Linked DNA regions of Solidesulfovibrio fructosivorans JJ]. The protein of the gene in region 2 interacts with the protein of the main gene of each other region in a pairwise test. Links are inferred from orthologs where the notes say so. Each region holds a gene or a part of one and is shown on either strand. Other genes may lie near its edges. The genes, in order: ftsH and hflK.

Evidence for each region.
Region 1: the proteins of hflK (region 2) and ftsH interact in binary tests that used the Escherichia coli proteins (3 or more experiments, as listed by UniProt). The link is inferred for Solidesulfovibrio fructosivorans JJ] from one-to-one orthologs.

The regions. Positions count from the first base shown.
Region 1 is NZ_AECZ01000016.1:102,986-110,151, forward strand. Bases 1,759-4,712 are described here. They hold ftsH (ATP-dependent zinc metalloprotease FtsH), read left to right. Parts: upstream 1,759-2,297; coding sequence 2,298-4,127; downstream 4,128-4,712. Other genes in these bases: DESFRDRAFT_RS12535 (hypothetical protein), read right to left, coding at 4,288-4,712. In the rest of the region: preprotein translocase subunit SecE, read right to left, coding at 1-97; rpmG (50S ribosomal protein L33), read right to left, coding at 212-361; tuf (elongation factor Tu), read right to left, coding at 365-1,558; more of DESFRDRAFT_RS12535, read right to left, coding at 4,713-4,923; DESFRDRAFT_RS12540 (hypothetical protein), read right to left, coding at 5,055-6,536; prmC (peptide chain release factor N(5)-glutamine methyltransferase), read right to left, coding at 6,630-7,166. UniProt on the Escherichia coli protein: Acts as a processive, ATP-dependent zinc metallopeptidase for both cytoplasmic and membrane proteins. Plays a role in the quality control of integral membrane proteins.
Region 2 is NZ_AECZ01000046.1:934-7,962, forward strand. What follows is about bases 2,966-5,782. They hold hflK (FtsH protease activity modulator HflK), read right to left. Parts: upstream 5,030-5,782; coding sequence 3,902-5,029; downstream 2,966-3,901. Other genes in these bases: hflC (protease modulator HflC), read right to left, coding at 3,057-3,905; DESFRDRAFT_RS19070 (phosphomannomutase/phosphoglucomutase), read left to right, coding at 5,114-5,782. Outside these bases: DESFRDRAFT_RS19035 (response regulator), read left to right, coding at 1-411; DESFRDRAFT_RS19040 (hypothetical protein), read left to right, coding at 583-825; DESFRDRAFT_RS19045 (hypothetical protein), read left to right, coding at 877-1,203; protein translocase subunit SecF, read right to left, coding at 1,299-2,396; DESFRDRAFT_RS23170 (hypothetical protein), read right to left, coding at 2,568-2,696; more of DESFRDRAFT_RS19070, read left to right, coding at 5,783-6,481; DESFRDRAFT_RS19075 (hypothetical protein), read left to right, coding at 6,674-7,029.

The DNA.
Region 1 (7,166 bases), on a different replicon or contig from region 2:
ACTTGGCCGAGGCCTCCGCCTTGGCGGAGGGCTTGCCGGCCGCGGCCTTGAGGGGCTTGTCAGCGCCCTGGGCCGCCTGTGTCTTTTCTTTGGCCATGACCTCGCCTTGCTCGATATATGGCAGGGCAGGAGGGATTCGAACCCCCAGCCCTCGGATTTGGAGTCCGATGCTCTACCGTTGGAGCTACTGCCCTGCGTTAATACCCGGCGCCTACTTGGTTTCCCGATGGACCGTATGCTTATGGTCGAACGGGCAGTACTTCTTGACCTCGAGGCGGCCGGTGGTATTCTTCTTGTTTTTTTCCGTCGAATAATTCTTGCGCTTGCACTCGGTGCACTGCAACTGGATGTTGATGCGCATTTTCTACTCCACGATTTCCGAAACGACGCCGGCGCCAACGGTGCGGCCGCCTTCGCGGATGGCGAAGCGCAGGCCCTTTTCCATGGCGATGGGGGCGATCAGTTCCACGTTGAAGGTGGCGTTGTCGCCGGGCATCACCATCTCGACGCCCTCGGCCAGGGTCACGACGCCCGTGATGTCGGTCGTGCGGAAATAGAACTGGGGACGGTAGCCGGTGAAAAACGGGGTGTGGCGGCCGCCCTCTTCCTTGTTGAGAACGTAGACCTCGGCCTTGAACTTGCGGTGCGGCGTGATGGAGCCCGGCTTGGCCAGAACCTGGCCGCGCTCGACCTCGTCGCGCTTGACGCCGCGAAGGAGCACGCCGACGTTGTCGCCGGCCTGGCCCTGGTCGAGGATCTTGCGGAACATCTCGACGCCGGTGCAGGTGGTCTTGACCGTATCCTTGATGCCGATGATCGCCACTTCGTCGCCCACGGTGATGATGCCGCGCTCGACACGGCCGGTGACCACGGTGCCGCGGCCGGAGATGGAGAACACGTCCTCGATGGGCATGAGGAACGGCTTGTCCACGTCGCGCTTGGGCTCGGGGATGTACGCGTCGCAGGCGTCGAGCAGCTCGAAGATCGGCTTGGCGTCCGGGCTGTCCGGGCCTTCGGCCTCAAGGGCCTTCAGGGCCGAACCCTTGATGATCGGAATGTCGTCCCCGGGGAAGCCGTACTTGGTCAAAAGCTCGCGCACTTCGAGTTCGACCAGCTCGAGCAGTTCGGGGTCGTCGACCAGGTCGACCTTGTTCATGAAGACGACGAGCTGGGGCACGCCGACCTGACGGGCGAGCAGGATGTGCTCACGGGTCTGGGGCATGGGGCCGTCGGTTGCGGCCACCACCAGGATGCCGCCGTCCATCTGGGCGGCGCCGGTGATCATGTTCTTGATGTAGTCGGCGTGGCCCGGGCAGTCGACGTGCGCATAGTGGCGCTTGTCGGTCTCATATTCGACGTGGGCCGTGGCGATGGTGATGCCGCGTTCCTTTTCCTCGGGGGCCTTGTCGATCTGGTCGAAGGGGATGTACTCGCCAAACCCCTTGAGGCTGGCCAGGCGCGTGATGGCGGCCGTCAGCGTGGTCTTGCCGTGGTCGATGTGCCCGATGGTGCCGATGTTGACGTGCGGCTTTTTCCGCTCAAATTTCGCCTTGCCCATGTCGTCCCCCTAAGCAGCGGTTTGACTTCGGATTTTTGGGTGAATTCGGATATGGAGCCCACGACCGGATTTGAACCGGTGACCTCTTCCTTACCAAGGAAGTGCTCTACCGACTGAGCTACGTGGGCCTCTATAAAATGCGTAGGACACGGGAGGCATTGGAGCGGGAAACGAGACTCGAACTCGCAACCCTCAGCTTGGAAGGCTGATGCTCTAGCCAATTGAGCTATTCCCGCGTATGTCACACGTAGTACATGCGACAGGGCTTCCTGTCTCCTACAGCATTCGCGCGTTATGGTGGAGGGGGGTGGATTTGAACCACCGAAGGCGTACGCCGACAGATTTACAGTCTGTTCCCTTTGGCCACTCGGGAACCCCTCCGCTCTGGAGCTGGCGATGGGACTCGAACCCGCAACCTGCTGATTACAAATCAGCTGCTCTGCCAGTTGAGCTACGCCAGCGCCCAAGAGGCAATCTGTTAGCTCGGCAAAGCCGGATTGTCAAGTCTTTTTCGTTCGCTCACGGCCACATCCGCTTCAGGCGGACGCGAAGTGGGTTTATTACGCGGGTGCCCCAACCTTGGCAACAACTTTTTTTTAATTTTCCTCATTTTTTTCCGCCCGCCCCGCTCGACCCGTTTTTTGCGCCACGCGTTGCAAAGAAACGCGAATTTCCGTAGAAGCCGTAACGATAAAAACCGAATCTCAACCTACCAGCCATCGAGTCCTCTGTGAAGAACATGGAAAAACATCATCGATTTTCCCTTTGGTACGTGCTCATCGCCATCTGGGGCGTTTTGCTCCTCAACAACTTCATCGTCACCACCTACGGTCCGAAAAACCTGCCCTACTCCGAGTTCCTGAAGAAACTCCAGGCCGGGGACATCACCGAAGTCTCCATCACAGGCGACGTCATCGAAGGAACCATGAAGGTGCCGGACGCCGCGACCAAGGAGCCCAAGGACGAGGAGTTCGTCACCCGCCGGGTCGCCCAGGACCTGTCCAACGAACTGGCCAAGTACAACGTCCATTTCCGGGCCCAGCCCGAATCCACCTTTCTGCGCGACATCCTGTCCTGGATCATCCCCATCATGATCTTCTTCGGCATCTGGTATTTCCTCATGCAGCGCCTGAACCCGGGGGCCGGCGTCATGGCCTTCGGCAAGAACAAGGCCCGCGTCTACGCCGAGAAGGATCTCTCCACCCGCTTCGCCGACGTGGCCGGTTGCGACGAGGCCAAGGCCGAACTCGTGGAGATCGTCGATTACCTGAAGACCCCGGACCGCTTCCGGCGGCTCGGCGGCGAAATGCCCAAGGGCGTGCTGCTCATCGGCCCGCCGGGCACGGGCAAGACGCTGCTTGCCCGGGCCGTGGCCGGCGAGGCCGGGGTGCCGTTTTTTTCCATCTCCGGCTCGGAATTCGTGGAAATGTTCGTGGGCGTTGGCGCGGCCCGGGTCCGCGAGCTGTTCGTCCAGGCCAAGGAAAAGGCCCCATGCATCATCTTCATCGACGAGCTCGACGCCATCGGCAAATCCCGGGCCGGGGCCATCGTCGGGGGACATGACGAGCGGGAGCAGACCCTAAACCAGCTGCTCGTCGAGATGGACGGCTTCGACCCGCGCGTGGGGGTTATCATCATGGCCGCCACCAACCGGCCCGAGACCCTCGATCCGGCGCTTTTGCGGGCCGGGCGCTTCGACCGGCAGGTGCTGGTGGACAAGCCGGACGTGGCCGGACGCGAGGCCATCCTGCGCGTGCACGCGGCCAAGGTCATCCTGGGCCCCGAAGTGGACCTCTCGGTCATCGCCCGCAAGACGCCGGGTTTTTCCGGGGCCGATCTGGCCAACGCCATCAACGAGGCGGCCTTGCTCGCCGCGCGCAAGGACAAGGACGCTGTGGGCATGGCCGACCTGGAAGAGGCCGTGGACCGCATCATGGGCGGCCTGGAAAAGAAAAACCGCGTCATCAATCCCAAGGAAAAACAGGTGGTGGCCTACCACGAGGCCGGCCACGCCGTGGTCGCCACCTTCACGCCCGGGGCCGACGAGGTGCACAAGATTTCCATCGTGCCGCGCGGCATCGGGGCGCTCGGCTGGACGCAGCAACTCCCGACCGAGGACCGCTACCTCATGTCGCAGACGGAGTTGCTCGGCAAAATCGACGTGCTGCTCGGCGGGCGGGGGGCCGAGCGCCTCATCTTCGGCGACATCTCCACCGGGGCGCACAACGACCTGCAACGGGCGACGGACATCGCCCGGGCCATGGTGGCGGAATACGGCATGGGCAGGACCCTCGGTCCGGCCACCTTTCCGCGCCAGAACCGGCCGGTTTTTCTGGGTGCGGAACAGAGCGGGCTGGCCGGACGGGAATATTCCGAAGCCACGGCGGCCAAGCTCGACGCCGAGATCAAGGAGATCCTGGAAGCGTCGCAGGAGCGCGTGGCCGAGCTTTTGGCCGACAAGAAGGAGCTTTTGGAAAACATCGCCCAGACGCTTTTGGAAACGGAAACCATCGACGAGGCGCGGTTCAAGGCCCTGGTGGAGGCGGCCGGAGGAGGCCCCAAGGTGTAGTCCCTTCCTCTCGGACGATGAAAAAGGCGGGCTTTCCTCTCCTTCGGGTTGGGGAAAGCCCGCCTTTCACGTTTTAAGCCGCTTGCGAAGGGCCTGGACAAACCGTCTCCCGCGCGTGCTGGGCCGACAGCGCGGGGACGCGACCGGACGCGGACGGCCCTTACGGCGTTTCCGGCGGCGTCGAGGCTGGCGGCGTCGCGGCCGGCGGATTGCCGGCCTGGGGCGCACCCGATGCCCCCGGTTCCTTGTTTTGCAGCAACATCATTTTTTCGGCACTGCCCACGCTTGAACCAAAGAAATATTGCACGACGGAGGTAAACGCGGCAATCAGGGCGCCAATCAACAGGGCAAGCTGTTCCTTTGCCTGGGGAGTCCCCAGCGGTCCCGAAGGCTCGTACCAATACTGGGCAATAAGAACGCCGAAAAAACCTGCCACGATAAGGATGGACAGCGTCCATTTTGCATAGATATTTATTTTTTTCAGCGATCTAAAGTCTTGCGCATTGATGCTGTCCAATTCGCTTTGCGGCCCGCAGGCGTTCGCTTCCTTCACGACGGCCAGTCGGCTCAGCTGGTGCCTGAAGGCTTCTTCCGCGGCCTTTATCTTGTCGACGTTGGCCGCATCGGAGACGGGCTCGACCAGCTTGTCCAGGTCGCCCGCAACACCGAGAGCTTTGCCCAGGGCCTCCAACCCGGCTTTCCGTAGCGGAGCATTTTGGGCATCGCAAAGGCACGCGGCAAGAACCGGGGATTGGCTTCGAATTTTCTCGGCGATACTTTCACACGTCGCTCCCATAGCGCCTCCTTGGGCCGGCCCAAGCACGGCCCTTGGCGAAACTATGCCACAACACGTATTTGGTGGACAATACCATATTGCGATTATCCGAAGAAAATTCCCCCTCAAAAGACGCAACCGCCGCTTGCGCGTCACCGCTCCCCTGCGCCGGCGCGCACGAACAGCAGGCTGCCCCGGCCGCGACGGACCAGACGCCAGCCGGGATCGGCGGCCAGGGCGGCGATGACCGGATCGTGGATACTTAAAAGAATCACGTCCGGCGGGTAGGCCTCGAGGAAATCACGCCAGCCCGGCCCGGCATTGATGAAACGGAAATAGGCCTCGTGGACCGGACGCGGGTAGACCGTCTCGTAGCGGCCGTCCATGGCCACCTTGACCGCCGGATACTCGTTCCAGGACAACCACTCGCCCCAGTTGAAATGGGCCAGCACGTTGCCGCGCAGGCGACCGTGCTCCCGCAGCCATTCCACCGCCCCCACGGGATAGGAAAAATCCCCCGCTCCCGGCGCGTCGCAGTCCGGGGCGGTGATGCGCCAGGGCGTCGCCAGCACGAAGTTGACGGCAAGCGCCGCCACAAACCCTCCAAGAGCCACGGGCAGCCAGCGATACCGCTTCGCCAGCCTGGAAAGGGCCGGGCCGGCCTCGATCCCCTTGCCGTCGGCGAAAATCGACGGGAGCAGCGCGGCAAAGGCCAGAATGAAAAAAATCTGGTGGCGCAAATGCCCCATGGCCATCCAGGCCGTCACCCCGAGGACCAGCAAGTCCGTCAGGTCGCGGTGGCGGCGTTTGACCAGGAAAAACGCGGTCAACCCGGCCATGCCCAGCAATATCCAGGCGTTAACGGCCAGCCTGCCCAGTCCGATCGCCCGCCAGACCGAGGCCCACTCGGCCACGTCCGGCCGGGGAAGCCGTATGGCCGCGAGCAGATAGGTCCAATAATCGAGCCCGTACGGGTTCACCAGCGTCACCAGGGCGCAGGCGAGTCCGCAGGCGGCCAAAGGGAAAACGCCGCGCCGCCGTTGCAGCGCCCCGGCCGCGTACAGCCCGACCAGCCCGAGCCCGGCCAGAAAGCCGCCGTGGAGATTGGCCCAGACGAGCATCATAAGCGGCAGCCACCCAAGCCGCTTCCACTTCCCGTCCGCGCGAAAGGCCTCCAGCCGCCACAGGAACACGGCGAAGAACAGGTAAGTGAAAATCTGCGCCCGGGCCGGGGCGAACCCGATCACCAGCAGCTCGCCGGCAACGAAGCAGAAAAGACCACTCGTGACGGCATCGGCCCGCCGGACCCGCGAGGCGGCGAAAACGCCCAGGCAGACCCCGGCCGCGGCGAGGTAGCGCAGGGCCTGGATGCCGGCCATGCCGCAGGCGGTCAAAAGCGGATAGTAGACGACCCCGGTCAGCCACTCGTGGTAGACCCACGGGGTCAGCGTCGGGGTGTAGGCAAAGACGTCTTTATAAGGGAAGCCCTGCCGCCAGAAGAGACGGCCGAAGGCGAGGTAGCCCCAGAGGTCGAAGTCGGCGGCGGTGATGGCCAACCTGCCCGCCACCAGCAGCGCCGGCACGGCCACGGCAAGGGCAAGCAGGATTTTCTCCCTGGTGGATCGCGGCGGCATGGGACCTCACTTTCCCGGCCCGGACCGGACCGTTGCTTGATATATCCGGTCCTAGCTTACGGGTCCGTAGTGAGGCAACACGCCGCATCCCGCTCAGGCGGGCTTTCGCCCCTCCACCACCCGGTCATGGCCGGCCAGATCGCGGCGCACGGCCACATCCGCGAAACCGGCCTCGGCCAGGACAGCGGCGGCAGCCGGGCCCTGCTCCCAGCCGATTTCGACGAGCAGCCAGCCGCCCGGGGCCAGCCGGTCAAAGGCGGTTCGCGCCACCACCGGCACGGCCTCGAGCCCGCTTTCGCCGGGCACCAGCGCGCCTTGCGGCTCGAAATCGCGCACCTCGAAGGAACAGGCCCGGTACTCGGCCGCGCTCACGTACGGCGGGTTGGACACGACAAGCCCGTACCCTCCTTGGCGCACCGGCAGGGCGGCAAAATCCGCCTCCACGAAATCGAGCCGGCCGTCCACGCCATGGCGCGCGGCATTGCCCCGGGCAACCGTCAGCGCCCCGGCGCTTCTATCCAAAGCCACGCCGGTTGCGAGGGGCCATTTGACGGCCAGGGTCACGGCCAGACAGCCCGAGCCCGTGCCGAGATCGGCCAGGCTCCCCGGCCCGTCGCCCGGGAACAGCTC
Region 2 (7,029 bases):
AAGAACGACGAAGCCGGGTTCAACCCGTTTCTGGCGCTGGGCAACGAACTGCTGCGCGACCGGCACTATACCGCCGCGGTGGCGCTTTTCCGCCATGCCCTGGAGCTGGCCCCCAAAAACGCCGACGCCTATCTCGGCCTGTCCAAGGCCTACCATTTCTTGCGCCGCCCCGATCTGGCCGAACGCGCCATAGGCAAAAGTGTGGCCCTAAACGGCCGCAACGAGGAAGCCCGGACCATCCAAAAGCGCCTGTCCGGCCAGCACGGCGACGGCGCTCCCCCGCTCCTGACGCCGCAAGCCGAAACGCCCGATCCCTCCTGCTACCCGCTGCTGCTGCGTGGCGTGCTCTATCTGGCCGGCATGGCCGCCGACGCTCTGGTCCGATCCAAGCGCCACGCCCGGGCGGCCTGATCCCACCGCGCATCCGAAAAAGGTTACCGCGATTTCATGCGGCCGCAATCCCAGGCGCGGCAACGGTTTTTCCGCCGCTCCCCCCGGGAGGCGCGGCACCGGCATTGCCTGCCGGCCGAAATTCGGGCATATTCTCCAAAGAGGCGCAAGCGTCGCCTCGGGAGGTAGACCATGTCTGACGCCATCACACCGGCCGGTCAGACCGAGGCCACTCCCCCCGGCCGTTTCGAGGCGTTGCCGCCCGGCCATTTCGAAGCCGGGCCTCCGGGTGCCGTCAGCATATCCCCGGCCGGGGCAGTCTCGATTACACCTCCGACGGGGACAGTCGAAATTCCCCTGGGCGGTTCCGTACAGGTGCCGCTCGGCGGGAGCATCGAAGTGCCCCAGGGAGGCATCGTCAACATCCGGCTCTGATGCCGGCGTCCCGGTGGGACGCCCAGGGGGCCGACAACCCTGTGAACCGTTATGCATGCAACCCGTCCTTTCCGTTTCCGCCTCGTCGCCTGTCTGCTTCTGATCCTTGCGGCCGCCATGTTCTCCGGGTGCTCCGCGCGCATTAACCATTGGGAGGACACCGACCCGAAGGTGCTGTTGGCCGAGAAGGTCAAGCACAGCAAATACGCCTACCTGCGCTATGCCGAGGCCGAGGAGGAAGCCAAACGGGACGGCAACCCCCAGGCCGCCGAACGCTACAGGCAGGCCAAGGAAAAGGCCCTGGCGGAGTACAACCGCGCCGAGCAGGACCTGGCGGGCTACCAGGCCAGGCAACACGCCGCCAAGTCGGCGAAGTAACATCGCCGGCGTTACCTCCCGCCACGAAAAAGGGCCGCTTCCGAGGAAGCGGCCCTTTTCTTGTCGTCTCGGGCGATGCTCGCGGTGTTCGGCGATCAGGCCCCGGCCGTCTCTTCGGGAACGGCCCGGGCCGGCGCGCCGGTGCGCGGCTTCAGTCCCGAGCCCAGATCCAGCAGGATGGGGCTGGCCACGAAGATCGAGGAATAGGTGCCGGCCAGGATGCCGATGAGCATGGCCAGGGCGAAGTCGTGGATGACCGCGCCGCCGAAGAAGTACAGGCAGGCCACGGTGATGAGCGTGGTCCCGGCGGTCAGGATGGTGCGCGAAAGCGTCTCGTTGATGCTGATGTTGATGACCTGCTCGAAGGGCAGGGTCTTGCCCACGTTGCGGTTCTTTTCCCGGATCCGGTCGTAGACGATGATGGTGTCGTTGAGCGAATAACCGAGGATGGTCAAAAGCGCCGCCACGATGGTCAGGTCGAATTCCTTGTCCAGAAGCGAAAAGAGGCCGATGGTGATCAGGGCATCGTGCAAGTCGGCCACCACCGCCCCCAGGGCGTATTTGAGCCGTAGCACGTAGCACAGGGCCATGGTGATGATCATGGCCGCGACGATCAGCCACACCGTGGACGCGCCGAAAAGCTTGAGCACGTAAATGCCGCCGGCAAGTCCCGCCGCCATCATGCCCGCCGCCATCCAGCGCTTCTCGAACCGGCCGGAAATATAAATGGCGATCAGCAGCACCGAATAAAAGATGGCTTCCAGGGCCTTGCCGCGTAGGTCCGCGCCGACCTTGGGGCCGACCATCTCCAGGCGCTGGACGTCGAGTCCCGCGTTCGGAAAAGCCTTGCCCAGGGCCGTTTCCACGGCGGTTCGCACGTTTTCCTGGTTGATGTCCTGGTCCGAGGCCCGGATGAGGTACTCGTTGGCCTCGGCCTGGCCGAAGCGCTGCACGGCCACATTGGAAAGCCCGGCCGCGTCCGCGGCCTTGGTCAGTTCGGCCACGTCCATGGCCTTGGCGAAACGGACCTGAATGGACAGGCCGCCGGCGAAATCGACGCCATAGCGCGGTCCGCCCTTGACGGCCAGGGACACGAAACCGGCCACGATCACGGCGGCCGAGACCAGATAGGCCAGCTTGCGGTACTTGAGAAAATTGATTTTCGTGCCGGGCCGGATCAGCTCCAGAACCATCGTCTCCCCCTTCGGGTGTTGCGGGATTGCCGGGCTATTGGACGCACGGCGGCATGACGCCCGTGCCTTCGGGCGCACAGGCGTCGCACCTTCCGCCAAATGCGCGCGCCTTGTCAAGCCTGCCCGGCGGATGGCGGGCGGGCCCCAAGGGCGCGCGGGCGCGCGACGTGGCTACTCGCCGGATGCCATGGGCACGGGGGTCAGTCCCCGAAACTCCAAAGCGCGGGATTTGAGCGGTTCGGGATGGCGCGGGTCCATGGTCCTTGTCGCCGTGTCGGCAAAAAGGCTTCTGGCCAACAAGCGACTTCCCGGGGAACTCAACTCATGGGCTTGAATGCACAAAAAGGCGAAAAGCACTGCAAACAAGACAAGACGCAAGACATCAGACATCCAGGGACTCCTTGTTCGCTGTTTTGCCCGGCAACCCCTCCCGGTTGCAAGGCTGGCGCGGTGTCCGCAGGCATAAACGATACAAGCAATTTGTTTTCCGGTAGCACAATACACAGAGAATGCAACCGGCGTCATGCGATTGAAACATGGAGCGGGGGCGGACCGCTACGGCCCGCCCCGCCTGTCATCGGGACGCGTTATCCCGGCGCCGATGACACCCTTGCCGCACATTTTTTTTAAAAAAATACGCAGGTATTTTTCGGGACGACGTCACCGCCAATACTTGAGAAAAGGACTTTGGGGCGTCAAGACCAGGCGCGTGTCCTTGGAGAGCCCGTTGCGATAGGCCTCCAGACTGCGGCTGAAGGAGAAGAACTCCGGGTCCTTTCCCACGGCCTCGGCCCAGACCGACGTCGCCGCGGCATCGCCCTCGCCGCGCAGCACCTGGGCCTGACGCTCGGCTTCGGCCAAAATCACGGTGCGGTCCTTGTTCGCGGCGGACTTGATCTTTTCCATCTCCTCGTAGCCTTCGGAGCGGTAGAGCTTGGCTTGGCGCTCACGCTCGGCCCGCATGCGGCCGTAGATGGCCTGGGCGTTTTCCGGCGGCAGGTCGGTGCGCTTGATGCGCACGTCCACCACCTGGATGCCGTAGGGCGCGAGCAGCTCCGTGGACTTCTTGGTCACCTCGGCCATGATCGAGGCCCGTTTTTCCGAGACCACGTCCTGCAAGGTGTACTGCCCGAGCGCCACGCGCACCTCGGCGTAGATGATGTCGTCGAGGCGGGCATGGGCCCGGCCCACGGTGCGAAGCGTCCGGTAAAAAAGCAGGGGATCGGTGATGCGCCAGCGGGCGTAGTTGTCCACCACGAGGTTTTTCTTGTCCAAGGTGAGGACCTCGGCCGCCTTGGCGTCGTATTGGAGAAGCCTCGCATCGAAAAAGACCACGTTTTGCACAAAGGGGATCTTGGCGTGCAGCCCGGGCTCCTTGGTGTCGCCCGTCGGTTTGCCGAGTTGCAGCACGATGGCCGTTTCGGTCTGGTCCACCTCGTAGACCGTCTGAAAGACGGCCAAGAGCGCGATAAAGGCCACCACGGCGGTGATGATCAGGGAATTTTTCACGGACGGCCTCCCTTGGCCGCCGGGGCCGGTTGGGGCGTCGCCTTGGACGCCTGGGCGGCCCGAGCCGCCGCGCCGCCGGCCTGGGGCAACGCCCCGAGCGGCAGGTAGGGCAGGACCTTGCCGGCCGCGTCGCTGCCGAGAATGATCTTCTCCACGCCGGGGCTGTCGAAAACGCTTTCCATGGTCTCGATATACAGGCGCTCGCGCGTGACGTCCTTGGCCTTTTCGTAGGCGTCGCGCAGGGCCGCGAAACGGTCCGCGCCGCCCTTGGCCCGGCGGATCGTCTGTTCCTTGTAGGCGGCGGCCTCGTTGATGATGCCCGCCGCCCGGCCCCGGGCCTTGGGCAGGATGTCGTTGGAGTAGGCGTCGGCCTCGTTTATGAGCCGGCTTTTGTCCTCGCGGGCGCTGGCCACGTCCTTGAAGGCGTCGACCACCTCGCGGGGCGGGTGCACGTCCTGGAGCTGCACGGCCGTCACTTCGATGCCGGAATCGTAGCGGTCGAGCATATACTGGAGAAGATCCTTGGTGTCGGCCTGCACCTTGAGCTTGCCCGAGGTCAAAACGGAGTCGATCTTGGCCTTGCCCATGACCTCGCGCATGGCCGCCTCGGCCGCGCTTTTGAGCGTCTCGTCGGGCTGGGCGATCTTGAAGAGGTAATCCACGGGGTTGCCGATCTGGTATTGCACGCTGAACTGCACGTCCACGATGTTCTCGTCGCCCGTGAGCATGAGCGACTCCTCGGGCACGCGCCGGTTCTGCAACGATTCGCCCTGGCGGCCGTAGACGGAGCGGAAGCCGATCTCCACCCGGCGCACCTGCGAAACCTTCGGGGTCTTTACGGTTTCGACGGGAAACGGTAAGTGATAATGCGGTCCGGGACCGGTTGTGTAGGCATAGGCGCCGAAACGCTGGACCACGCCGGCCTCGTCGGGTTCGACGATATAGATGCCGCTGGCGATCCATAAAATCGCCACGACAATGATGACGATTTTCGGCCCGCCGGGGAGCCGTTCCCGCAGAGCGGAAAATTTCTTGCCCAGGTCCTCGCCGACGCGGCCCGGGTCAGGCATCTGCGACCCGTAACGGCGTTTTTGCTCCGTGAGCTTGTCCCAATCCCAGTTCATTCAAGGCGGCATAGGAGAGATGGGGGGGAAGGTCAAGGGACGCCCGCCGTGTCCCCCGTTTCGCCGAACGCGCCAGGAGGTACTATGAAGCCAGTGTCGCCCGGGGTTTTCCGGGCCTACGACATCCGGGGCATCGTGGATGTGGATTTCGACCCGGACTGGGTGGAACTGCTCGGCCGCGCGGCCGGCACGTTTTTCGCGCGCCGGGGGCAGATGCGCGCCGTGCTCGGCCACGACTGCCGTCTGACCTCGCCCGAGTACCAGGCCCGCCTGGCCGCCGGGCTCGTCGCCTGCGGCATCGACGTGACCTGTCTCGGCATGGTGCCGACCCCGGTGTTCTACTACGGGGTCAAGGCCCTGGCCCGCAGGGCCGGCATCATGGTCACGGCCAGCCACAACCCGCCGGAGTTCAACGGCTTCAAGATATGGTCCGGCGAGACCACCATCCATACCGACGCCATCCGGGAGATCTACGACATCATGGCCGCCGGCGAATTCGCTAAGGGTTCGGGCGTGGTCTGCGAACACAACATCAAACCGTCGTACGTCGAGCATGTCTCCGAGCAGATGGTGCTGTCCCGGCCGGTGACGGTGGTCGTCGACGGCGGCAACGGAGCCGGCGGGCTCATCTGCGCCGAGGTGCTGCGCCAGTGCGGGGCCAATGCCATCCCGCTCTACTGCGAACCGGACGGCCGGTTTCCCAACCACCATCCCGATCCGGTGATCCTGGAAAATGTGGCCGACCTGGCGGCGCGGGTCGTGGCCGAAGGCGCGGATTTCGGGGTCGGGCTCGACGGCGACGCCGACCGCATCGGCGTGGTGGACGAGTCCGGCAAGTTGCTCTACGGCGACCAGGTGCTGGCCATCTATGCCCGGGGGGTGCTGGCCACGCATCCGGGGGCCACGGTCATCGGCGAGGTCAAATGCAGCCATCTGCTTTATAAGGATATCGCCGCCCATGGCGGGGAGCCGATCATGGCCGCCACGGGCCATTCGCTGATCAAGTCGCGCATGAAGGAAACGGATGCCACCCTTGCCGGCGAGATGAGCGGGCATATGTTTTTCGCCGACCGCTACTACGGCTTCGACGACGCCATTTACGCCGCCGCCCGGCTGGCCGAGATCGTGGCCGCCTCGGACGCGCCGCTCGGGCGGATGCTCGCCGACTGGCCGGAGACGGTCAACACGCCGGAAATCCGCATGGACTGCCCGGACGCCATCAAGTTCAAGGTGGTGGAAAAGGCGCGTGACTTTTTTAAAGGCCGCTACGACGTCATCGACGTGGACGGGGTGCGCCTGACCTTTCCCGACGGCTGGGGCCTTTTGCGCGCGTCCAACACCCAGCCGGTGCTGGTGCTGCGCTTCGAGGCCGAAACGCCGGAACGTCTGGCGGCAATCCGCCGTATCATCGAAGAACCCGTGGCCGGCTGGATCGCCGAGCTTGGCGGTTAGGGGGAGAGGGAAAGACGATGCGAGAGGGGAAACCCTTTTGCAAAGGGTTCTCCCCTCTCGCGCTCTCCCCTTCCTAAACCTTTTACCTTTTGTAAGGTCAGACTTTTTTTCAGGATATCATTCCCTATTTGGTGTATGGGAAAGCATCTGAAAAGGGAAAAAGGCCACAGGCTCACCGGCAAGGAGGAGACCATGCGCCAAGCCGTGCTGACTATTTTGTTCGTCCTGGCGACCGTCATTCCGGCCGCCGCCCAGGATTTCCGCCCCAACCAGGCCCTTGGCGACATGCTCTCCAAGAAGTCCTACATCGCCCAGCCGAACAATGCCGGCGGGAAAAACATCCTGGACAACAGCTGCATCTTCAAGGACAGCTTCGCCCTTTCGCCCTCCGAGCCCCTGGACGAGGCCTGCAACATCCCGGCCGCCGTGGCCAAGTTCACGACCCAATACGGCCAGCCGGCCTCCACCGCCCCGGCCCCAGGCGGCAAGACCATGCTCGAGTACTTTCTCCTGTATAACAACAACAGCTACCACGTGAAAATCTTCCT